DNA from 3 places in the Arthrobacter sp. 05N428_2 genome. Region 2 is predicted to be linked to each of the others. Evidence: riboswitches for the same ligand, from Rfam matches in the RefSeq annotation. Region 2 holds a riboswitch; each other region holds the start of a gene.
What was found. Region 2 has a riboswitch for S-adenosylmethionine ahead of AC1DGI_RS14715 (DUF1737 domain-containing protein). Riboswitches for the same ligand answer to the same signal wherever they lie in the genome.

Region 1 (7,748 bases), on a different contig from region 2:
GGACGTCCTACACCAGCTCGATGGCGTTCTGCGTCACGACGGCGGTGCTGCAGATGCGGCTCAGCGTGGACGAAGCCGTCCGCGCCGCGACGTACGGGGGCGCGCTGGCGCTGGGCCGGGAGTCCGGGAACGACGTCGACGGCGAGCGGGCGGTCGGCTCGATTGCCGTCGGCCACCGGGCGGACCTGCACCTACTCAACGCCCCGTCCGCCACCCACCTGGCGTACCGGCCGGGGATGCCCCTGACCCACGCCGTCTGGCGCGCCGGCGTCCGCGCCCGCTAGAACACCATCGGCGGGGCGTCCAGAACGGTCTCGTCCACCCGGCGGTCCTCCCACTGGCTGAACGGCTTGTCCAGTTCGTACTTGCCCAGCGGGGTGCGCAGTAGAGTACGGATCTCCGCATTGTCCGGGTTGTTCAGCGACTCGAAGTACTCCACCGACCAGTGGAACCAGCGCATGCAGTACAGCCGCATGGTCAGCCCGTGCGTCACAAACAACGCATTCGGCGGGTAGTCCGGCCTGGCCCAGTGCCGGTACAGGGTCTCCATGAAGGAGGAGATCCGGTCATAGACGTCGGAGCCGGATTCGCCCTCGCGGAAGCGGTAGAAGAAGTGCCCGTAGGCGTTGCGGAGCTCCTTCTGGTCCTCGATGTCGCCGGCGATCTGGAAGTTCGCCCAGTCCTGTTCGCGCAGCCGCGGCTCCTCGATCACGCGCTCGGTGAGGGAGCCCAGCCGGAGTGCCTCCAGGGTCTGGTAGGCCCGGAGGTAGGGGGAGACATAGACGCACACCTGTTGGCCGTCGAGCTCGCGCCGGAGCTGCTCGCCGGCCGCCGTGGCCTGTTCTACACCGAGCGGGGTTAGCGGGATCCGGTAGTCGGGCACCCGGTTGTAAATCGACGTGTCGGCATTGGCGGCGGACTGGCCATGCCGGATCATGAATATTTTCCCGGGCGCACTCACGCCCCCAGCATAGGCACTTGCAGTCAACTCCCTGAAACGGCAGGCAAGATAGAAGCATGTTGGTTCCCTCCCGCCGTCGGCTGCGGCTAGAAGTCTGGATCGTCCTGGGGCTGTCCCTGGGCCAGTCGGCGGTGTACTCGGTGGTGCAGTTGCTGGACAAGATGACCAGGGCGCCGCTGGCGCAGGGCACGTCGACGCTGAACCGCTCGCAGAGCAGCCGCGAATACTTCGACCTCACCTACCAGCTGCTGGACATCATCTTCGCCCTGGTCCCGGTGGTGCTGGTGATCTACTTCCTGACCGAACACCGGGCCGCCGGCCCCGCCGGCCCCGCCGACCCGGCCGGCGGCACTTTCACAGCCAGGACGGGCACCTCGGCGTTCCGGAAACTGGGCTTCAACTTCGCCCGTCCCGGCAAGGACCTGGTCCAGGGACTGGGCCTCGCCGCGCTGATCGGGATCCCGTCTTTGGGCCTCTACGCGGCCGGCCGGGCGCTGGGAATAACTACGGCGATCATCCCCAGCGCGTTGGACTCCTATTGGTGGACGGTGCCGGTGCTCATCCTCTCCGCGATCCGGCACGGGATCGTGGAGGAGGTGATCGTGGTGGGATACCTGCTGGACCGGCTCGGCAAGTTCGGCTGGGGCATGCCGCTGGCCATCTTCGCCAGCTCCATGCTGCGCGGCAGCTACCACCTGTACCAGGGCTTCGGGCCGTTCATCGGCAACGCCATCATGGGCGTCATTTTTGCCCTGATCTACACGCGCACCCGCCGGGTGATGCCGCTGGTGATCGCGCATGCGGTGTTGGACACCGTCGCCTTCGTCGGCTTCAGCCTTTTCGGCAAGGCGATCGGCCTGGGCTGAGTCGATGGACTGCCGGGCCAACCCGCCGGGTTAAAGGGTTTCGGCCGCCGGCGGCGGGTGGCATCATTGGCACCCGCTGCTGGCGGCCGAAGTTTGGTGGACCGAAGGCGTCAGATGGTGACGGCCCCGGAGGCGGTTTCGAAAGTGACGGACATGATTCCCGGCGTCCCGCGGGGGGCCAGCCAGTTGACAGCGACGTCCTCCAGCGGCTTCTCCACGGGGACGCCCAGCCACTCGGTGACGCGCTCGGCCGAGCCCGCGATGGTGAGTTCAGACATCTTGACGCTGCTCTCATACGCGTGGGAAGGGTGCAACGCGGGGTCGCCCTCCCATTTGAGCATGTAGGGGACCTGCGGATCCGCGATCAGGCCCAGGATGCCGATCTGCTTCCAGACCAGTTCGCGGCCGTCCGGGAACTTGCGGTTGCCATTGACGGCGGCGCGGCCCAGCCGCTCCTCGAAGGGGGCCAGGTCGTCAACCTCGACGCACCAGCCCATCCAGCCGCCGCCGGCGGCCGAGCGGGCGCGTACGGCCTGGCCGAACGGGGCCTTGTCCGAAGCGGGGTGGTCAAGGACCTCCACGACCTCCAGGTACTTGTGTCCGGCGAGCGGAATAATCATGTTGCGGGTCCCGAAACGGGGGTGTACCCCGCCCTTGACGGCTTCGACACCGAGGGCGGTCGCAATACGTTTGGTGGTGGCAGCCAAGCCATCTTGTTCACAGGCGTAAGAGACGTGATCCATGCGCATGCCATCATCTTGGCACTTTGTGATGGGGCTCTCAGCTTAGGGCATCCTAACCGTGATGGGATGTCATTTTCGCGGGCCGAGGGCGACGGGCGTCAGCCCGGTGCGGCACCACTTTCCGGCGCCCGCGGGCGCTTGGCGGGGCTGCACGTGGGGCGCGGCTTCATCTTCGTCATAAAGCTATCCAGACGCCCGGGGGCCTTCCTAGACTGAAGCCAGGTCATGAGCGCCAGCATCGAGCCCCGGCTTGCTGGCCGGCAACCCTCCTGCGCGGTGGGGTGCCCCGGGTGAAGACCTGGCCAACCGGCGTCCGCCGGAAGGCAAGCGCGGCGCCAGAGCCGGCCGGGCCCCAGGGCCACGGACGGCCTGTGCCCAGTCACAAGGAGCTCTCCAATGTCCAACGCCTGGTCCTTTGAAACCCGCCAGATCCACGCCGGCCAGGAGCCGGATTCAGCCACCGGAGCCCGGGCGCTCCCGATCTACCAGACGACGTCGTTCGTCTTCCCCAGTGCGGAAAGCGCGGCCAACCGCTTCGCCCTCGCCGAACTCGCCCCCATCTACACCCGGATCGGCAACCCCACCCAGGATGCGGTGGAGCAGCGGGTCGCGAGCCTTGAAGGCGGCCTCGGCGCACTCCTCCTGAGTTCGGGGCAGGCCGCCGAAACCTTCGCCATCCTCAACATCGCCGAAGCCGGGGACCACGTGGTCGCCAGCCCCAGCCTGTATGGCGGCACCTACAACCTGCTGGCGCACACACTGAAGAAGTTCGGCATCTCGGTGACCTTTGTGGAAGACCCGGACAACCTGGACCAGTGGCGGGACGCGGTGCAGCCGAACACCAAGCTGTTCTTCGGCGAGGTGGTCTCCAACCCGCGGCAGGACGTGCTGGACCTCGAAGGCGTCGCGGACGTGGCCCACCGGGCAGGGGTACCGCTGATCGTGGACAACACGCTCTCCACCCCCTACCTGATCCGGCCGATCGAATGGGGCGCCGACGTCGTGGTCCATTCGGCCACCAAGTACCTTGGCGGCCACGGCACCGCGATCGGCGGCGTGATCGTGGACTCCGGCAACTTCGACTTCGGCAAGGACCCCGAGCGCTTCCCCGGCTTCAACACCCCGGACCCCACGTACAACGGCCTGGTCTACGCCCGCGACCTCGGAGCCGACGGGGCGCTGGGCGCAAACCTCTCCTTCATCCTCAAGGCCCGCGTCCAGCTGCTGCGCGACCTCGGCTCGGCCGTCTCGCCGTTCAACGCCTTCCTCATCGCCCAGGGCATCGAGACACTGAGCCTGAGGGTGGAGCGCCATGTCGCCAACGCCGTCAAGGTGGCCGAATGGCTGGAGGCAAGGGACGACGTCGAATCCGTCGCATACGCCGGACTGCCGTCCAGCCCCTGGTACGAGCGCGGGCGCAAGTACGGCCCGAAGGGTACCGGCGCCGTCGTGGCCTTCAACATCGCCGGCGGAGCGGAGGCCGGCAAACGTTTCGTCGATGCCCTCGAACTCCATTCCCACGTGGCGAACATCGGTGACGTGCGGTCCCTGGTCATCCACCCGGCGTCGACCACGCACAGCCAGCTCTCGCCCGAACAGCAGACGGTTGCCGGGGTGAACCCCGGCCTGGTCCGGCTGTCAGTGGGGCTGGAACACATCGACGACATCGTCGCTGACCTTGACGCCGGCTTCCGGGCGGCCAAAACCGCCTGAGGTCACACAGCCGTCACAATCTTCGCGCTTGCCCGGCCGTGTTTCGTAGACTCGGGGCAGGTCATGAGTGCCAGCGACAGCCCCGGCTTGCTGGCCGGCAACCCTCCTCCTGCGGCGGGGTGCCCCGGGTGAAGACCTGGCCTGTCGGTCAGCTGACGGCGGGCAAGCGCAAAGATAGGTCCGCACATGACGATTGCCGCCGCCCGCACGGGTGCACCCGACAGCACAGCAACCAGCCGCGAAGCGACGGGCCATGACGTGACGGGCCACCAAACGACGAAAGGCACAGGGGCCGCGTCCGTCCCGGACGGGACGGTGCGCCACCACCGGATCGGCTCCCTGGCCCTTGAATCCGGCGCCACCCTGCCGGATGTCACGCTCGCCTACGAGACCTGGGGAACGCTCAATGCTGACGCCTCCAACGCGGTCTTGATCGAGCACGCCCTGACCGGAGACACCCATGTCACCCGGGGTGCCGGCGAGGAACCGGGCTGGTGGGAGCAGCTGGCTGGCCGCGGCGCGCCCGTGGACACGGACCGGTACTTCGTGGTTTCTATCAATATCCTTGGTGGCTGCTACGGCTCCACCGGGCCCTCGACGCCGGCACCGGACGGCAGGCCCTGGGGCTCGCGCTTCCCGCTGGTCACCCTCCGGGACAGCACCGCCGCCGAGGCCCGCCTCGCGGACGCCCTGGGGATCGGCAGCTGGCACGCCGTACTGGGCGGTTCCCTCGGGGGAGCGCGCGCCCTCGAATGGGCGGTCAGTTACCCGGAACGGGTCCGGCGTTGCGCCGTGATCTCGGTGGGTGCCAGCAGCACGGCCGAGCAGATTGCGTTCGCCCAGGCCCAGACCCTGGCCATCCGCCAGGACCCCAACTTCAACGGCGGCGACTACTACGGCGGCCCGGAACCGCATGCCGGTCTGGCCCTGGCCCGCCGGATCGCCCACATCACCTACCGTTCCGCCGCCGAACTGGACGGCCGCTTCGGGCGGAAGCCGCAGCCGGCCGAGGCCCCGCTCGAAGCCGGGTCGCTGGCCGGCCGGGGCCGCTACCAGGTGGAGAGCTACCTGGACCACCAGGGCAACAAACTCGTGCGCCGCTTCGATGCCAACAGCTACATCGCCATCACCGAGGCGCTGATGAGCCACGACATCAGCCGCGGCCGCGGAAGCCTTAAGAAGGCCCTCTCGAGGGCCACCGCTGAGTTCCTCGTGGCCGCCGTGGACTCGGACCGGCTGTACTTCCCGGCCCAGTCCCGTGAACTCGCCGACGCCCTGCCGGGAGACGTTCCGGTGCATGTGATCGAGGCTCCGATCGGCCATGACGGCTTCCTGACCGAGATCGGCCAGCTCAGCGATCAACTGCGGGAGAGCTTCTTCGGCTAGCCGGCGGCGTCGTCGGCTGTGCATTTTTGCAGACGGGCTCTGCGCGAATGGTCGTTGAGCCTGCGGCGATGGCAGTCCATACTCGTTGAGGATAAAAGCTGTGTGTCATAACTCACACAAGCGTCAGGTTCACAGGGGTGTCGACGGAGACATCGAAGGAGTCCCAATGAGTACGGAAAACGCCGCCGCGAGGCGCGCAGCAGAGCCCGAAGTCGAGTTGTCGGGTCTGAAGAAGGTAGTGGCGGCCTCGATGGCCGGCACGGTGGTTGAGTGGTACGAGTTCTTCCTCTACGCCTCCGCCGCCACCCTGGTGTTCGGCAAGATGTTCTTCCCCAACTCCGGCACGGAGCTGGACGGAATCCTTGCCGCCTTCCTGACCTACGCGGTCGGCTTCATCGCCCGCCCCATCGGCGGCATCGTGTTTGGCCACTTCGGTGACAAGTTCGGCCGCAAGCAGCTCCTGCAGCTCAGCATCATCCTGGTCGGCGTCTCGACCTTCCTGATGGGCTGCCTCCCGAGCTTTGCGCAGGTCGGCTACTGGGCACCGGCCCTGCTGGTGTTCCTCCGCTTCGCCCAGGGCTTCGCCGTCGGCGGCGAATGGGGCGGCGCCGTCCTCCTCGTCGCCGAGCACAGCCCCAGCAAGTCCCGCGGTTTCTGGGCCAGCTGGCCGCAGTCTGCCGTCCCGCTGGGCAACTTGCTCGCCACCGCCGTACTGTTCATCCTCTCCGCCGTGCTGTCCTCCGCGGACTTTCTGGGCTGGGGCTGGCGGGTTGCGTTCTGGCTGTCCGCCGTCATCGTGCTGATCGGCTACTACATCCGGACCAAGGTCCAGGATGCCCCGATCTTCCTGGAGGCACGCAAAGAGGTTGAAGAGGGCCAGAAGGGCTATGGCGTCGCCGAGGTCTTCCGCCGCTACCCCCGCGGCGTGTTCACCGCCATGGGCCTGCGCTTTGCAGAAAACATCCTGTACTACCTCGTGGTCACGTTCTCGATTACCTACCTCAAGACCGTCGTCCACACCGACACTTCCCAGATCCTGCTCCTGCTGCTCGTGGCGCACGCCATCCACTTCTCCGTGGTGCCGATGGTCGGCCGCCTCTCGGACCGTCTGGGCCGCAAGCCGGTGTACATGGCCGGCGCCGTTCTGGGTGCAACCTGGGGCTTCTTCGCCTTCCCGATGATGGACACCGGCAACGACTTCGTCATCCTCGCTGCGGTCATCATTGGCTTGCTGTTCCACGCCCTGATGTACGCCGGCCAGCCGGCGATTATGGCGGAAATGTTCCCGACCCGGATGCGCTACTCGGGCGTCTCGCTCGGCTACCAGGTCACCTCGATCGTGGCGGGTTCCCTTGCCCCGATCATCGCCGTGGCGCTGTTGAGCCAGTACAAGTCCTCCGTTCCGGTGGCTGTCTACCTGTTGCTCGCCTGCGTCGTTACGGCCGTCGCGGTGTTCTTCCTGAAGGAAACCCGGGGTGTTTCGCTGCACGACGTCGACGCCGCCGATGCCCAGGGCACAGCGGACCTCATCGCCGCAGGCAAGAAGTAACAGGCAAGAAATAGCAGGTAAGAAATAAGCTCAGCCGGTACCACGCTGCCCGTGTCCGCGTTTCTACGCGGGCGCGGGCAGCTCCTTTTCGGCGTCTTCTGCGGCGGACGGTTGGTCAGAAGCCCGGGCCTTTCAGGGTTTGGCGTAGTCGACGAATCCCTGCCAGTCGATCACGACACAGGGTTCGTCTCCCAGTACCCAGGCGTCGTGCCCGGGGGCCATGGTGGCGAAGTCGCCGGGCCCGTATTCCATTTCCTCGCCGTCGTTCATAACGACCTTCATTCGACCGGATACGAAATACCCCATGTGGGCGGCCTGACAGCTCTCCGTTTTGGCGATCGGTTTTACGTGCTCGGACCAGCGCCATCCGGGCAGGAATGTGGCGCGTCCCACGCCGCCCTGTTCGAGGTTGACGAGTTGAAGTTGGCCCGTGCCACCTTCAAAGGGACGCGTCTCCTCGGGCGAATCGAGGCTCATGCGAACTAAACCTGGCATCATGACCTCCTATGGTCGGTCCTGCTTGTTGTGGG
Region 2 (7,748 bases):
CGACCTGTTCTCCGTTGGCATCGGGCCGTCCTCCTCCCACACGGTCGGCCCGATGCGGGCGGCAAAACGCTTCGCCGACGGGCTCAAGAGCGACGGCCAGCTGAGCTCCACCACCAGGGTCCAGGCCGAACTGTTCGGTTCCCTGGGCGCCACCGGCCGGGGCCACGGTTCGGATAAGGCCGTGGTCCTGGGACTCCAGGGCCAGGACCCCGAGACCGTGGACACCGGAACCGCCGACGACCAGGTGGCTGCGGCCGCGCTCGACGCCGAACTCAGGATCGCCGGGGACCACCGGGTGGACTTCAACTGGGACGAGGATGTGGTCCTGCACCGCCGGAAATCCTTGCCGGCCCACCCGAACGGGATGACCTTCCGGGCGCTGGACCGCTCCGGGGCAGTCCTCCGGGAACGCAGCTTCTACTCGATCGGCGGCGGCTTCGTGGTGGCCGGTGACGCCGCCGGCACGGACAAGGTTGTCGAGGACACCACGGTGCTCCCGTATCCTTTCACCACGGCGGATGAGCTCCTGGCGACCTGCGCCCGCGAAGGCAAGTCCGTCTCGGACATCATGCTCGCCAACGAGCTCGTGTGGCGCAGCGAGGCCGAGCTCCGCGAGCGCCTGCTCAAGATCTGGGCCGTCATGCGCGAATGCGTGAGCAACGGCTGCGCCGCGGAAGGAATCCTGCCGGGCGGGCTCAACGTCACCCGCCGCGCGCCGTCGTTGTTCAGGACGCTTAGCGCCACCGATGCGGAACTGGACGGCGGAACCTCCGCCGACCCGCTGCTTGCGATGGAATGGGTGAACCTGTTCGCGCTGGCGGTCAACGAGGAGAACGCCGCGGGCGGGCGGATCGTCACCGCCCCCACCAACGGCGCGGCCGGGATCGTGCCGGCGGTCCTGCACTACTACACCAGGTTCGTCCCGGGAGCCGACGACGACGGTGTGGTCCGCTTTCTGCTGGCCGCCGCCGCCGTCGGCATCCTGTTCAAGATCAACGCCTCGATTTCCGGGGCGGAGGTCGGCTGCCAGGGCGAAGTGGGCTCCGCCTGCTCCATGGCCGCCGCCGGGCTCTGCGAAGTGCTCGGCGGGACGCCGGCGCAGGTGGAAAACGCCGCCGAAGTCGGCATTGAACACAACCTCGGCCTCACCTGCGACCCGGTGGGCGGGCTCGTGCAGATCCCGTGCATCGAACGCAACGCCATCGCCAGCGTCAAGGCCATCAACGCCGCGCGTCTTGCCCTGCACGGCGACGGCAGCCATAAGGTATCCCTGGATAAAGCCATCAAGACCATGCGAGAAACAGGAGCGGACATGAAAACCAAGTACAAGGAAACCTCGCGCGGGGGCCTCGCCGTGAACGTCATCGAGTGCTGAACGGTGACGGTTATCCAGTCTGAAGCGTCAGCGGCCGGGCCGCAGGTGGTGGAGCACGTACTCACCCTCGATTGCCCCGAGCAGAAAGGGATTGTGCACGCTGTTTCCGGATTCTTGCTGGAACACGGCTGCGACATCCTCGACATCAAGCAGTACGGGGAACGCTCCGAAGGGCATTTCTTCATGCGCGTGCACTTCTCCTCGGAGGGGGACGCATCCACGGCAGAACGGCTGAGGGCGGCCTTCCCCGCGGTGGGCGACCGGTTCGCGATGAACTGGCAGCTGGAGCGGCACGGTTCGAAACGCAGGGTGCTGATCATGGTGTCCAAGTTCGGCCATTGCCTCAACGACCTGCTGTTCCGGGCCAGGATCGGGGAATTACCGGTCGAGGTGGTGGCTGTTGTCTCCAACCACACCGACCACCAGACGCTCGTCGAATGGCATGGCATCCCGTTCTTCCATGTGCCGGTCACGGCCGCCACCAAGCCTGAGGCGGAACAGCGGCTCCTAGACCTCGTCGAGGAGTTCGACGTGGAGCTGGTGGTGCTGGCCCGCTATATGCAGGTCCTCAGTGATGACCTGACCCGCCGCCTGGACGGCCGGGCCATCAACATCCACCATTCGTTCCTGCCCAGTTTCAAGGGCGCCAAACCGTACCACCAGGCGTACGCACGCGGCGTGAAGACAGTCGGCGCCACCGCGCACTACGTCAACGCGGAGCTCGACGAAGGGCCCATCATCTCCCAGCAGGTGGTGGAGGTGGACCACACCTACGGCCCCGAGGACCTGGTGGCGGCCGGGCGGGACACCGAATGCAAGGCCTTATCCAATGCGGTCCGCTGGCACTGCGAAGGCCGCGTCATCCTGCAGGGCAACCGGACCGTGGTGCTGCGCTAGTTCCCGGTAGCGGGCGCTGAGAGCACCCGGTAGCCGGCGCGGCGTACCCGCCGGGTCAGTTCCGCGTCCACGCCTGCCGGGTCTTCCCGGAACGGCCCGACGTCCTCCAGCACGGATCGGCGGAAGGCCCGGATGTTGAGCGCCGGCATCCGGGCCCGCAGCCGGTTCAGCTTCGCCGGCCGCCGGTGCCCGCAGACCGCGCCGGTGCGCCTGTCGCCGAAACCCTGGAGCATCCGTTTGACAGTGTGCCGGGCCAGGATGCCGTCCGCGTCGACGAGCATCAGGACCTCGCCGGTGGCGTGCTGAAAGCCCAGGTTCAGGGCGGCAGCCTTACCGGCGCGGGCCTGCCGGACGACCTTGATCCGCAGGTCCGCGGCGGCCATAGCCAGCATGAGTTCGGCCGTGGTGTCGGCGGACCCGTCGTCGACCAGCACCACTTCGTAGCGGTCGTAGCTGGTGAGCTGGATGGACCGCACACAGTCCTCGATGTCGCCCGCCCGGTTGAAGGCGGGGACAATGATCGACACCGTGGGCCATTCGTCCAGCAGGGTGGGCGTGCCGCGTCGGCGGCGCAGCGCGGCGCTGACCTCAAACCGCAGCGACATTGGCATGCGTCGCCGGGCTCTGCCGGAAGGACGCCGGGTTGAAGGAAGGCAGCACGAAGGAGGCCAGGACGGCGTCGAGCAATTCGGGTGCGAGCGCGCTGTGGGCGCCGAACCGGGCGCTGACTTCGAGCACCACCGGGGTCCCGTCGGCGCGGCGCCGGACAACGACGCCGACCGGGCCGGTCAGGCCCAGCACGCGGACCGCCGCCATCGCTACATTCCCCACGTCGACGGCCTCTCCTGCCTCAGCCCGGCGGGCGCCCGCCGCGTTAGCCACCGCCCCTTGGGCCGCTTCCGTGTTCTCGACCACGACGACGAACGGCGCGGCGCTGTTGTGCGCCGGGGTGCCGAAAACCATCGGACCGTACTCAGTTCCCGGGATGAATTCCTGCACTATCTGGCCAGCCGGCAGATGGTGCCAGTCCACCTCCGCGCTGCCGTCGACGACGACCGCCCCGCGCCAGCCGCCCGCGACGCGGGGCCGGACGACCACCGGGCCGCCCAGGGCGTCCATGGCGGCGTCGGCGCTGGCGAAGTCCCTCGGCACGCCGAATCGGGGGACGGGCACACCGGCCGACTGCAGCTGCCAGGCGGTGTACAGCTTGTCGCCGGCGAGCGCCACAGGACCCGGTTCGCCGATGACGACGCGGACGTCGGGACCGAACCCGGCGCGGAACGCTGCCAGCTGCGGCAGTTCCTCGCTCACGGTGGGAATGACGAGGTTGACGTCTTCGGCGGCCACCAGCCGGCGGAGTGCAGAGACCAGTTCCGGGTCCGAGGCCCCTGGGACACGAACACCGGTGATGCCCGAGCCTGCCGGCAGCTCGCGGATGTCGGTGCCCAAGACGGGAATGCCCCGTTCTTTGAGCTGGGCCGCTATGGCGTGTCCCGCGGCGCCCCCGGCCCCGGTAACCAGCGCGCGGGGCTTCACAGGTGGCCCTCTTGATGAGACGTGAGCATAAGAATCCAATTCCTTTGCTGAAGTTCCGGCCGCCCCAGTGCTGCGCCGGACAAATTGGTGGATGGAGGTGCCCCCTCAGTAAAAGGGACGTTTCTATCGGATAGCCCGAGTAGGGGCTACCCGAATCTGCCCCGAGGGCCCCGCCGCGCGGCTCGGGCGCTACTGGGGTTGATCCGGGGGCTACCCGAGGCGCTGTCTTGGAATGCCGCAAGCCCGCGGACCGTGACCTCACATGACGCCGGCCCCGGTGCCGGGCGCCGTCGTAAGTGTTAGATTTTTTGTGAGTAATGAGCCCCGGCGACAAGCCCTGACTTGCCGGGCGGCAACCCTCCTTTCGCGGCGGGGTGCCTCAGGTGAAAACTCGGCAATCGACCATTCGAGCTGCAAGCGTGAGAGTAAGGAGACCCGTCATGCCCGACGCGTCCGCGCCCGCTGTGCCCGGCACAGCCGCCGCCCCGTCCCCGGCCGTTCCCGGTCCGGGCACAGAAAAACCACTGGCCTACCGGCTGTTCACCGGCCCCGATGACCGCAGCTTTTGCGAACGCATCTCGGCCGCACTGGCCGACGGCTACGTCCTGCACGGCAGCCCCGCCGTCACGTTCAACGGCAGCACCGTCATAGTGGCCCAGGCCGTCGTGCTGCCGGCGGCAGTCGCGGCCGGCAGCGGCGGCAGCGGCGGCTTCGACGGCGGCTTCGACGGCGGGGACCAGGCATGAGCTACGCCGGCGATCTGAGTCCGCGCCAGGCCTGGGCCAAACTTGGGGCCGGCGCGACCCTGGTGGACGTCCGCACCGCGGCGGAATGGGAGCAGATCGGCATTCCGGTCACCGCGTCCGCCGCCGACGGCCGCCGGGATCCGCTGTTCATCCAGTGGAGCCTCGCCGGCGGGACCCCCAACCCGAACTTCCTGGAGCAGCTCCGCCAGCAGGCGCCAGCGGCCGACGCCGAGCTCCTCTTCCTCTGCCGCTCCGGAGTGCGCTCTGTCGCCGCCGCCAACGCCGCCGCGGCCGCCGGCTTCACCGCCTACAACGTGCTGGAGGGCTTCGAGGGCCAACCGGACGAGACCGGCGCCCGGACTGTAAACGGCTGGAAGAACCGCGGCCTCCCCACCCACGGCGGAAGCACTAAATGAGCTTCAATCCCGACGCCCAGGGCTGGAGCCCGGAAACCCAGGCCGTCCGCGGCGGCCTCGACCGCACCGGGTTCCAGGAAACAACCGAGCCGATCTTCCTGAACTCCGGCTTCGTCTACGAATCCGCCGCCGCCGCGGAACGCGCCTTCACCGGCGAGGACGAGCGCTTCGTCTACTCCCGCTACGGGAACCCCTCCGTAGCCACCTTCCAGGAACGGCTCCGGCTCCTGGAAGGGACCGAGGCGTGCTTCGCCACGGCGTCGGGCATGTCCGCGGTCTTCACCGCGCTCGGGGCGCTGCTCGCGGCGGGCGACCGCGTGGTCGCGGCCCGGTCGCTCTTCGGATCCTGCTTCGTGATCCTGAACGAGATCCTGCCGCGCTGGGGGGTGGAGACGGTCTTCGTGGACGGCCCGGACCTCGAACAGTGGCGGGCGGCGCTGTCGGTGCCGACCACCGCGGTGTTCTTCGAGTCGCCGTCGAACCCGATGCAGGAGATCGTGGACATTGCGGCCGTGAGCGAACTGGCGCACGCCGCCGGCGCCACGGTGGTGGTCGACAACGTCTTCGCCACTCCCCTGCTGCAGCGTTGCGGCGAGCTCGGCGCCGACGTGGTCGTGTACTCCGGCACCAAGCACATCGACGGCCAGGGCCGGGTGCTCGGCGGCGCGATCCTGGGCACCAAGGAGTTCATCGAGGGCCCGGTCAGGCAGCTCATGCGCCACACCGGTCCGGCCCTATCCGCCTTCAACGCCTGGGTTTTAAGCAAGGGCCTGGAAACGATGGCCCTGCGGGTAAGCCATTCCTCGGCCTCCGCGCTGCGGCTGGCCCAATGGCTCGAGGAACAGCCGGCCGTGAGCTGGGTCAGGTACCCGCTGCTGGCGTCCCATCCGCAGTACGAGCTGGCCGCCCGGCAAATGAAGGCCGGCGGCACCGTGCTGACTCTCGAGCTTGCGCAGTCGCCCGGGCGCTCGGCGAAGGCCGCCGCCTTCGCGCTGCTGGATGCGTTGCGGATCATCGATATCTCCAACAACCTCGGCGATTCCAAGTCGCTGATCACCCATCCGGCCACCACCACCCACCGCGCCATGGGGCCCGCCGGGCGTGCCGCGATCGGCCTCAGCGACGGCGTCGTGCGCCTGTCGGTGGGCCTGGAGGACGTCGATGACCTGATCCGCGACCTGGGGCAGGCGCTCAAGCAGGTCTAGCCGCGGCCAGGCCTAGCCACGGCGCACCCGTGACAGCACCGGGGCCGGTTCCGCAGCAGTGTCGGCGTCGGCGCCGCGCAGCGTGACGCGCACGGCGTGGGCGACGACGGCGGCCAGGCCGGCGTCGTCGGCGGGGTTGTCCAGCCCCGGGGCGCGGAGTGCCTGCCGCTGCAGCTGTGAACCCGTACCGTTCGCCAGGATCCGGTCCACGCCGCGGCGGGCCAGCTCCAGTTCCCCCTGCTCGGCGAGGACGGGCGCCAGGAACTCCACCAGCGCGTGCACCACCTCGGCCGCCGGCGCCGGCCGGAAGCTCCCGAAGTCCAGCAGCTTGCCGCGCAAGCCGCAGTTGCTGGCCTGCCAAGCCGCCATCTTCAGCAGCACCGTGGGCACCGGAGCGGGATCCACGCCGTCGCGCCACTCCCGGCTGGCTGACTCCACGAGGGCGCGCACCAGCACGGCGATCAGCGCGGCATCCTCCGCGCGCAGGCAGACGTCCGCAACCCGGACCTCCACGGTGGGGTGATAGCGGGCCAGCCGGGCATCGAAATAGACCATGCCCTCGTCAAAGAGCACCCCGGTCTCCAGCAGCCGGGAAACGACGCGCCGGTACATTGCCACGCTGCCGAAGATCATGGAGGGCCCGGCCGCCGGCCAGCGGTTCCACGCCTGCGTGCGGTAGCTTTCGAAGCCGGTCACCGTACCGTTCCAGAACGGCGAGTTGGCGCTGATCGCAATCAACACCGCCAGTTTGTCGCGGATCCGGTCCAGGACTGCCACGCCTTCCTCAGGGGAGCCGATGCTGGTGTGGACGTGGAAGCCGCAGGTGAGCTGTTCCCGCACGGTGAGGCCGAAGCGTTGCTGCATGCTGGCATACCGCGGCTTGGGCGTCGTGTGGGTGGTGGATGCCCGGGGCGACGTGGCCAAGGCGGCCACCCGGGCGCCGAGGACGCGGGCGGCTTGGTCCGTGAAGGCGCGGGACTGCCGGATCTGATGGAGCAGCCCGCCGTAATCCAGGCACGGCGCCGTCTGGGTCTCAATCTGCTCCAGCTTGAGCTCGAAACTGAAGCTCGACTCTTCGTGAGCCGGTTCCGCCGCGGCGGACTGCTCGACGTCGGGCGCAGGCGCGCCGGACGTCGGGGACGGTTCGACGTCGGGCGCAGGCTTCAACCCGCGCAACAGCGCATCGGCCAGCGCCAACGGAACCCCGGTGGCGGGGTCCACGATCAGGAGCTCCTCCTCGACGCCAAAGGTGCGCATGCACCTATTGTCCTCAGCACCCGTCCCGGCGCGCTACCCCAACCCGAGGCTCAGGCGATTCAGTCTTGGAAATACTCGATCTTCGCGCCGATGGTGTTGAGCCGCTCGGCCAGGTCTTCGTAGCCGCGCTCGATCACGTAGATGTTGCGCAGTTCGGACACGCCCCGCGCGGCCAGCATGGCCAGCAGCAGGCATGCGGCCGGGCGCAGGGCCGGCGGGCAGCCGACTTCCGCCGCCCGCCACTTGGTGGGCCCGTTGACGTAGATCCGGTGCGGGTCCAGGAGCTGGACCTGGGCTCCGAGCTTATTCAGCTCGG
Region 3 (7,748 bases), on a different contig from region 2:
TTGTAGGCGAAGCCCTCGACGTCGGCGAAGTAGACCGCCAACCGAAACTCCTCCGGGATCGACTGCAGCGCCCGCTTGACGTCCGAATCCGGCAGGTGGTCCAGCGCTTCGGCCTCAGCCGAGCGCAGCCCCGCGGAGGTGTGCGACCCTGCCCGGGCCAGCTGCCAGTCCTCGATGGTGTCCGAGTTGGACTGCAGCGGTTCACGCTGGCGCTTGCGGTAGAGGTTGATGTACGTGTTGGTGAGGATCCGGTACAGCCAGGCCTTGAGGTTCGTTCCCGGCTTGTACTGGTGGAACGCGGAGAACGCCTTGGTGTACGCCTCCTGCACCAGGTCCTCGGCGTCCGCGGGGTTCCGGGACATCCGCATGGCCGCGGAGTACAGCTGGTCAACGTACTGCATCGCATCCCGCTCAAAGCGGATGCGGCGCTCGTCCGTGGTCTCGGCGTCGGTGTCCAACGGCTTTCCGGTGCCGTCGGCCGCCACGGTCTCAGCGGCCGTTCGTTCCGCGACGATATCGCCGACGGCTGTATCGTCCACGGCTGTATCGTCCACGGTGGTGGACGCAGCAGCCCGCATTTCAGCAGCTGTCGTGGCGCGCTGGCCGTCGTCGTTGCCGGCGACATGGTGCATGGCCGCAGTGGCCGGATCCTTGGTGCTCATTGCGGTCAAGTCTACTGTCACCCGCGGACGCGCGCTCAAAGCTCCCGTCAGGGCCAAAGCCCACGGGTCGGCGGGAACAGCTTTCAGCTGCCCGATTTCACTCAGCAGAACCAAATCTCCGCCTTCCTTCATGCTCCAACTATGCGGGCTCTGCGCCACGTTTCGGCACTACCTGAACAACCCCGCACAATGGGCAAATATTCCGCAAAAGTGCAAGACTAGAACCGGTTCTCCCGCACAGCGTCCGCGGTTCACTCATCCAGGAGGAAACTCATGTCAGTTGTCCGCTTTCTCGCCCGCCCCATGCTCGCCTCCAGTTTCGTGCTCGCAGGCTTGGACAAGCTCCGGAATGCGGATGACACTGCCACCCAGTTGTCTCCCCTGCTGCGCCGTGCCGCTGATGCCCTGCCGTTCCAGACCGACGAGAAGGTCCTGGCCCGTGTGATCGGCGGGACGCAGGTTGGCGCAGGCGTCTGCTTCGCCCTCGGCAAGTCCGCCCGCCTCGCCGCCACAGTCCTGGCACTGATCTCCGCACTCAACGGCTTCGTCGAATGGCGCAGCGCGGATATCTCCTCCAAGGAGGGCCGCGACGCCCGGCGCAAGCGGCTCCTGAAGAACGTTTCCCTGACCGGAGGCGTGCTGCTGGCTTCGGTCGACACTGCCGGCAAGCCGGGGCTGGCCTGGCGTGCCGAGCACCTCGCTGCCGATGCCCGGAAGACCACCGCGCACCTGGCCTCCGACGCCCGGAAGACCACCGGCAAGAAACTGAAGAAAGCCGACAAGGCCGTCCGCAAGGCCGTCGACCACGCAGTCGGAGCCTAAGACGGCAATGACTGGCACCACCCCCGCCGCCACGGCCTCGTCCCTCCCGGCCGACGGCGGCCCGCTCTGGCGTGCGCCGTTCGCGGATCGTCCTGTCGACGCCACCGTCACCGTCCCGGGCTCCAAGTCGCTGACCAACCGGTACCTGATCCTGGCAGCCCTCGCGGACGGCCCGTCGCGGTTGCGGGCACCACTGCACTCCCGGGACTCGGCCTTGATGATCGGGGCCCTGCGGCAGCTGGGGGCGACCATTACCGAGGTGCCCGGCGACGGCGCCTACGGCCCGGACCTGGAAATCACCCCCGTTGACCTGGACGCCCCCACCACTGACACGGCCGTCGATTGCGGGCTGGCCGGCACGGTCATGCGCTTCGTGCCGCCGGTGGCAGCGCTGCACCGCGGCAGGACCCTGTTCGACGGCGACCCGCACGCCCGCAAACGCCCGATGGGCGCCATCATTGAGGCCCTGGCCGGCCTCGGCGTGGCGGTCGGCGCGCCCGACGGTGGCCCGGCGTCGTCCCTGCCGTTCACGGTCGAGGGCACGGGCGCGGTCCGCGGCGGTCACCTCGTAATCGATGCCAGCGCCTCATCCCAGTTTGTCTCGGCCCTGTTGCTGGCCGGTGCCCGCTTCACCGAGGGGCTCCATCTCGAACATGTCGGAAAGCCTGTACCGAGCCTGGACCACATTGCCATGACCGTGGCCGTGCTGCGCGAGGTGGGCGTCAGCATCGACGACTCCGTCGCCAACCACTGGATTGTTTCCCCGGCCCCGATCCCCGGCTTCGACCGGCGGATCGAGCAGGATCTGTCCAACGCCGGCCCCTTCCTGGCCGCGGCCCTCGCCACCGGCGGAACCGTCCGCATTCCCAACTGGCCGGCGCAGACCACCCAGGTCGGCGACCTCTGGCGCAGTATCCTCGCGACCATGGGCGCCAGCGTCAGCTTCGCGGACGGGACCCTGACCGTCACCGGCGGCCCGGAGATCAAGGGCGCCACCTTCGCCGAGACCAGCGAACTCGCGCCCACCGTCGCCGCCCTGTGTGCCCTCGCCACGACTCCCTCGACGCTCACCGGCATCGCCCACCTGCGCGGCCACGAAACTGACCGGCTCGCGGCCCTCGCGGCCGAGATCAACCGCCTGGGCGGGGATGTCGAAGAAACCGCCGACGGACTCCGCATCCGGCCCGCCGCCCTGCACGGCGGCGTCGTGCACAGCTACGCGGACCACCGCATGGCCACGGCCGGCGCCATCCTCGGGCTCGCCGTGCCCGGCGTGGAGGTCGAGGACATCGCCACGACCGCCAAAACCATGCCCGACTTCCCACAACTGTGGGCAGCCATGCTCGGCCAGGGAACCACCGCACAGAAGGACGCCGCAGTTGGCCCGCAGCACTGACTCCTGGGACGAGTCCGACGTCCGCATCAGGCCCAACAAGAAGGGCTCCCGGCCCCGCACCAAGGATCGGCCCAGCCATGACGACGCCGTCACCGGGCGGATCATCACCGTGGACCGCGGCCGCTACACCGCCGTCGTGGGCGAAGGCACCGAAGATGAACGCACGGTCATCGCCGCCCGCGCCCGGGAATTGCGCCGCAATCCGGTGGTCGCCGGGGATTTCGTCTCGCTCGTCGGCGACGTGAGCGGCGAGACCGACTCGCTGGCGCGGCTGGTCAAGATCCAGGACCGCAGGACCCTGCTGCGCCGCAGCGCCGACGACACGGACCCGATCGAACGTGCCGTCGTCGCGAACGCCGACCAGCTCGTCGTCGTCGTGGCCGCGGCGAACCCGGAACCGCGCACCGGCTTCATCGACCGCGCCCTGGTGGCCGCCTACGACGCCGGGATCGAGCCGCTGCTGCTTGTCACCAAGGCGGACGTCAAAGACCCCGCCGAACTCCTCGCCAACTACGAGCACCTCGACTTTCCGGTGATCATATCCAGGACTGCGGATTCGGCCGCGTCCGGCATCGACGCCCGCTCCGACGACGGCCTGTCTGCCCGGCTGGACAAGGCCGCGGTCTCGCAGCTGCGGGCCTGCCTGGACGGCAAGGTCACTGTCATGCTGGGCCACTCCGGCGTCGGCAAGTCCACCATGGTGAACGCGCTGACCGGGGCCGAACGGGCCACCGGCGGCGTCAACGCGGTCACCGGCCGTGGCCGCCACACGTCCTCCTCCGCGCTGGCGCTGAAGGTCAACGACGCACCCGCAGGCAGCTGGATCATCGATACCCCGGGCATCCGTTCCTTCGGGCTGGCCCACGTGGACCCGGACCGGATTCTGCGCTCCTTCCCGGATCTGGCGCCCGGCACCGAGGACTGCGAGCGGGGCTGCAAGCACGACGCGGCGGCGGTCAACTGTGGGGTGGACGCGTGGGTGCTGTCCGGCCACGCCGGGCCGTCCGGTCCGGCCCGGCTCGCGTCGCTGCGCCGGCTGCTCGGCACCGATCCGCGGATGGAAGCCCAGGAATCCAAGGAACTCGGAAGCGTCTCCTAACAACACATCGCCACAGCTTCTCCGCGGCGGGCGGCGACGTGGCCTCCCCGTCCGCGGCCGGTTTTGACGGTAGTTTGGAACCATGAGTCAACCCGCTTCGAGCTACAACGATGACCTGCGCCTTGCCCATGTACTGGCAGATTCCGTGGATTCCCAGACCATGAGCCGCTTCAAGGCGCTCGACCTTCGGATCGAGACGAAGCCGGACCTCACCCCGGTGACAGACGCCGACAAGTCCGCCGAGGAGGCCATCCGCGGCCAGCTGTCCCGGTCCCGCCCGCGTGACGCCGTCCTCGGCGAGGAGTTCGGCAGCTCCGGCCACGGCTCGCGCCGCTGGATCATCGACCCGATCGACGGCACCAAGAACTTCGTCCGCGGCGTCCCCGTCTGGGCCACCCTGATCGCCCTCGTTGATGAGGGCGAACCCGTGGTCGGCGTCGTCAGCGCACCGGCGCTGGGCAAGCGCTGGTGGGCTGCCAAGGGCGCCGGCGCGTACATGGGCCGCTCGCTGGCGGCCGCCACCCGGCTGAAGGTCTCCAACGTGTCCCGGCTCGCGGACGCGTCGCTGTCCTACTCGAGCCTGGGCGGCTGGAAGCAGCGCGGGAACCTTGACGAGTTCCTCGGCCTGACCGAGGAAGTCTGGCGCACCCGCGCCTACGGCGATTTCTGGTCCTACTGCCTCGTAGCCGAAGGCGCTGTCGACATCGCCTGCGAGCCCGAACTCAACCTCTACGACATGGCGGCCCTGGTTCCAATCGTGACGGAGGCCGGCGGCCGCTTCACCTCGCTTGAGGGCGAGGATGGCCCCTTTGGCGGCAACGCGCTGGCCACCAACTCGATCCTGCACTCGGAGGTCCTCAAGCGCCTGAACCCGGGACTCGACGACCTGCTTTGAGGGACCGTGCCGCGGGCGGGACCGGCGGCCGGATGGCGTAACACACTGCAACACACTGCGGCCATCCTTTTCCGTGCGGCGGCCATGTCCTAGGCTCGACACAGGTCACGAGTGCCAGCGCTAAACCCCGGTTTGCTGGCCGGCAACCCTCCATTCGCGGCGGGGTGCCCCGGGTGACGACCTGGCCGGTCCGGAGCGGACACGGCAAGCGCGGATCCCCTGTCAGCGGGGTCCTTTTCGAGCGAGGTCCCATGACGACTGCCACCATCCCCACCCACCCCGCCGGCCCGGAACTTTCGGAGACACGCTTCGACGCCGGCCGCCGGCCGCTGTCTGCGGTCTCCGGTGCCGAAATCCTGGCCCCGCTGATCCGGGGCGGCGAGGTCCGCTACGCGAACCTGGACTACGGCGCCTCGGCCCCGGCACTCTCCGTGGTTTCCGCCTACCTGAACGAAATCCTGCCGTACTACGCCAGCGTCCACCGGGGCGCGGGGTACGCGTCCCAGCTGAGCACCTCGGTGTACGAAAATGCCCGCAACATCGTCCGCGGCTTTGTCGGCGGCCGTCCGGACGATTCGGTGATCTTCACCCGGAACACGACCGACTCGCTGAACCTGCTGGCCGGCTGCCTGCCTGTCGCCGGCGGCCGGCACACGGGCGAGGTGCTTTACCTGGACATCGAGCACCACGCCAACCTGCTGCCCTGGCAGGGCGTCCCGCACCGCAGCGTCGTGGCGGCCCCCACGCTGGCCCTCACCCTGGCGCGGCTCCGGACGGAACTCGCCCGGGGCGGGGTAAACCTGCTGGCCGTCACCGGCGCCTCCAACGTCACCGGCGAAATCCTGCCGATCCGTGAGCTGGCTGCCCTCGCGCACGAATTCGGCGCCCGGATCGCGGTCGACGCCGCCCAGCTGGCCCCGCACCGCCGCATCAACATCGCCGCGGACGACGTCGACTACCTTGCCTTCTCCGGCCACAAGCTCTACGCCCCGTTCGGCGCCGGTGTACTGGTGGGCCGGCCGGACTGGCTCGACGCCGGAACGCCGCACCTGGCCGGCGGCGGTGCGGTGCGGGACGCCCGGTTGGACAGCGTGAGCTGGACCACCGGGCCGGCCCGCCACGAGGCCGGGTCCCCGAACGTCCTCGGCGCCGCCGCGCTGGCCCGTGCCGGCCAGGTGATCGAGGCACTCGACGAGCAGCAGTGGCACGCCCATGAAGATGCCATCCGCACCTTCCTGGTCGAGGGGCTGGGACAGATCGACGGCGTGAGCGTGCACCACATCTTCGAGGACACCGCCCTGTCGGCGGGCCCGGGGACGATCGGCGTCGTGAACTTCTCGGTCGCCGGTTACGACGCCGGCCTGGTCGCCGCGTATCTGTCCGCGGAACACGGAATCGGCCTGCGCGACGGCCGGTTCTGCGCGCACCCGCTGCTGAAGCGGCTCGGGCTGCCCGCGGGGTCGCTGCGCGCCAGCCTTGGCCTGGGGTCCCGGCTCGATGACGCCCGGCGGCTGCTCGACGGGCTGCAGGAGCTGCGGCGGAACGGCCTCGGCTGGGACTATGTCGTCGACGCCGGCCGCTGGGTGCCGGCCAACGACACCCGCAGCTACCCGCAGTGGGCACCCAACACGCCGGGCACGGCCGGCGCCGCCCCCTGCACCCTCGACTAGCACACCAGGCCGGCACCGGGAGCTGGGGCACCGCCGCCTGCTGCGTGCGGTAAATTCGGTAGGTATCCAGCTTCAGCTGCCGAAGGAGAGCGCACGTGGCACGCGGCGGCCCCAAATTGCACCATGACCGGCGGCGCGAGCTCGGCCGGAGCTTCCAGGACGGCGGCGAGCATTACGACCGGGTCCGGCCCGGCTACCCGGAGGACTCGGCCGACTGGCTGGTCCCGGCCGCGGCCCGCGACGCCGTCGATCTGGGGGCCGGCACCGGAAAGTTCACGGCGCTGTTGGTTGAACGGGGGCTGCGCACGGTCGCCGTCGATCCGTCCCTGGACATGCTCGAGCAGCTGCGCCGGGCCCTGCCGGGCGTCACCGCCGTCGAAGGCACCGCCGAACACACTGGCCTGGCCGCGCAGTCGTACGACCTAGTTACCGTGGCGCAGGCCTGGCACTGGTGCGATCCGCTCCTGGCCAGCACCGAAGTGGCGCGGATCCTGCGCCCGCACGGGGTTCTGGGCCTGATCTGGAACCAGCTCGACACCTCAGTCCCCTGGGTCCACCGGCTGTCCCGGATCATGCACGCCGGCGACGTCCACAAACCGCACTTCAAACCCCCGCTCGGCCCCGAATTCACCGGACTGGAGAGCCACCTGACCCGTTGGGAGGAGCCCGTGAGCACGCAGGACATCCTGGAACTGGCCAAGTCCCGCAGCTACTACCTGCGCGCCGGCGAGGACACCCGCGCCAAGGTGCTCGGCAACCTCGACTGGTACCTCCACGTGCACCTAGGGCATGGGGTCGGCGAGATTCTGCCGCTGCCCTACCTGACGCAGACCTGGCGCGCCGCCAAGGCCTGAGTACGCACCGCATTGCGGAGATCATTCAGCCGCGGCTATTATTTCGGTGAGCCTAACTTTCAGGTGTAGGCAGCAGGAACTTCCATCGGAGCCCGCAGTGCTGGACGTCGCCGGACACGAACCCCCGCCCGCAGGGCAGCCGCCTGCCCGCAAGGTCCGGGGCCGACGCCGCGCGCTCGTGGGCCTGCTTGGCCCGGCGTTCGTGGCTGCCATCGCGTACGTGGATCCCGGCAACGTGGCCGCCAACCTCACCGCCGGGGCAAAGTACGGATACCTGCTGGTCTGGGTCCTGGTCGTCGCCAATGTCATGGCCGTACTGGTCCAGTACCAGTCCGCCAAGCTCGGCATCG

Region 1: linked by a shared signal. The riboswitch ahead of AC1DGI_RS07245 (bifunctional o-acetylhomoserine/o-acetylserine sulfhydrylase) and the one ahead of AC1DGI_RS14715 (DUF1737 domain-containing protein) in region 2 are both predicted to bind S-adenosylmethionine.
Region 3: linked by a shared signal. The riboswitch ahead of AC1DGI_RS05205 (aminotransferase class V-fold PLP-dependent enzyme) and the one ahead of AC1DGI_RS14715 (DUF1737 domain-containing protein) in region 2 are both predicted to bind S-adenosylmethionine.

What each region holds. Positions count from the first base shown of each region.
Region 1 is NZ_JBFTMR010000005.1:107,053-114,800, reverse strand. Features, by position in the region: gene hutI (imidazolonepropionase) at 1-284, shown strand, start outside; gene AC1DGI_RS07260 (histidine phosphatase family protein) at 281-937, opposite strand; gene AC1DGI_RS07255 (CPBP family intramembrane glutamic endopeptidase) at 1,018-1,827, shown strand; gene AC1DGI_RS07250 (VOC family protein) at 1,938-2,576, opposite strand; SAM riboswitch class IV at 2,792-2,906, shown strand; gene AC1DGI_RS07245 (bifunctional o-acetylhomoserine/o-acetylserine sulfhydrylase) at 2,967-4,283, shown strand; SAM riboswitch class IV at 4,343-4,458, shown strand; gene metX (homoserine O-acetyltransferase MetX) at 4,470-5,669, shown strand; gene AC1DGI_RS07235 (MFS transporter) at 5,836-7,218, shown strand; gene AC1DGI_RS07230 (cupin domain-containing protein) at 7,351-7,695, opposite strand.
Region 2 is NZ_JBFTMR010000014.1:31,454-39,201, forward strand. Features, by position in the region: gene AC1DGI_RS14695 (L-serine ammonia-lyase) at 1-1,375, shown strand, start outside; gene purU (formyltetrahydrofolate deformylase) at 1,379-2,272, shown strand; gene AC1DGI_RS14705 (glycosyltransferase family 2 protein) at 2,269-2,877, opposite strand; gene AC1DGI_RS14710 (ATP-grasp domain-containing protein) at 2,861-3,808, opposite strand; SAM riboswitch class IV at 4,122-4,234, shown strand; gene AC1DGI_RS14715 (DUF1737 domain-containing protein) at 4,249-4,554, shown strand; gene AC1DGI_RS14720 (rhodanese-like domain-containing protein) at 4,551-4,970, shown strand; gene AC1DGI_RS14725 (O-succinylhomoserine sulfhydrylase) at 4,967-6,175, shown strand; gene AC1DGI_RS14730 (glutamate--cysteine ligase 2) at 6,188-7,432, opposite strand; gene AC1DGI_RS14735 (UDP-N-acetylglucosamine 1-carboxyvinyltransferase) at 7,492-7,748, opposite strand, start outside.
Region 3 is NZ_JBFTMR010000004.1:79,018-86,765, forward strand. Features, by position in the region: gene AC1DGI_RS05180 (sigma-70 family RNA polymerase sigma factor) at 1-662, opposite strand, end outside; gene AC1DGI_RS05185 (DoxX family protein) at 936-1,484, shown strand; gene aroA (3-phosphoshikimate 1-carboxyvinyltransferase) at 1,492-2,880, shown strand; gene rsgA (ribosome small subunit-dependent GTPase A) at 2,864-3,979, shown strand; gene hisN (histidinol-phosphatase) at 4,062-4,874, shown strand; SAM riboswitch class IV at 4,978-5,091, shown strand; gene AC1DGI_RS05205 (aminotransferase class V-fold PLP-dependent enzyme) at 5,126-6,544, shown strand; gene AC1DGI_RS05210 (class I SAM-dependent methyltransferase) at 6,640-7,398, shown strand; gene AC1DGI_RS05215 (Nramp family divalent metal transporter) at 7,496-7,748, shown strand, end outside.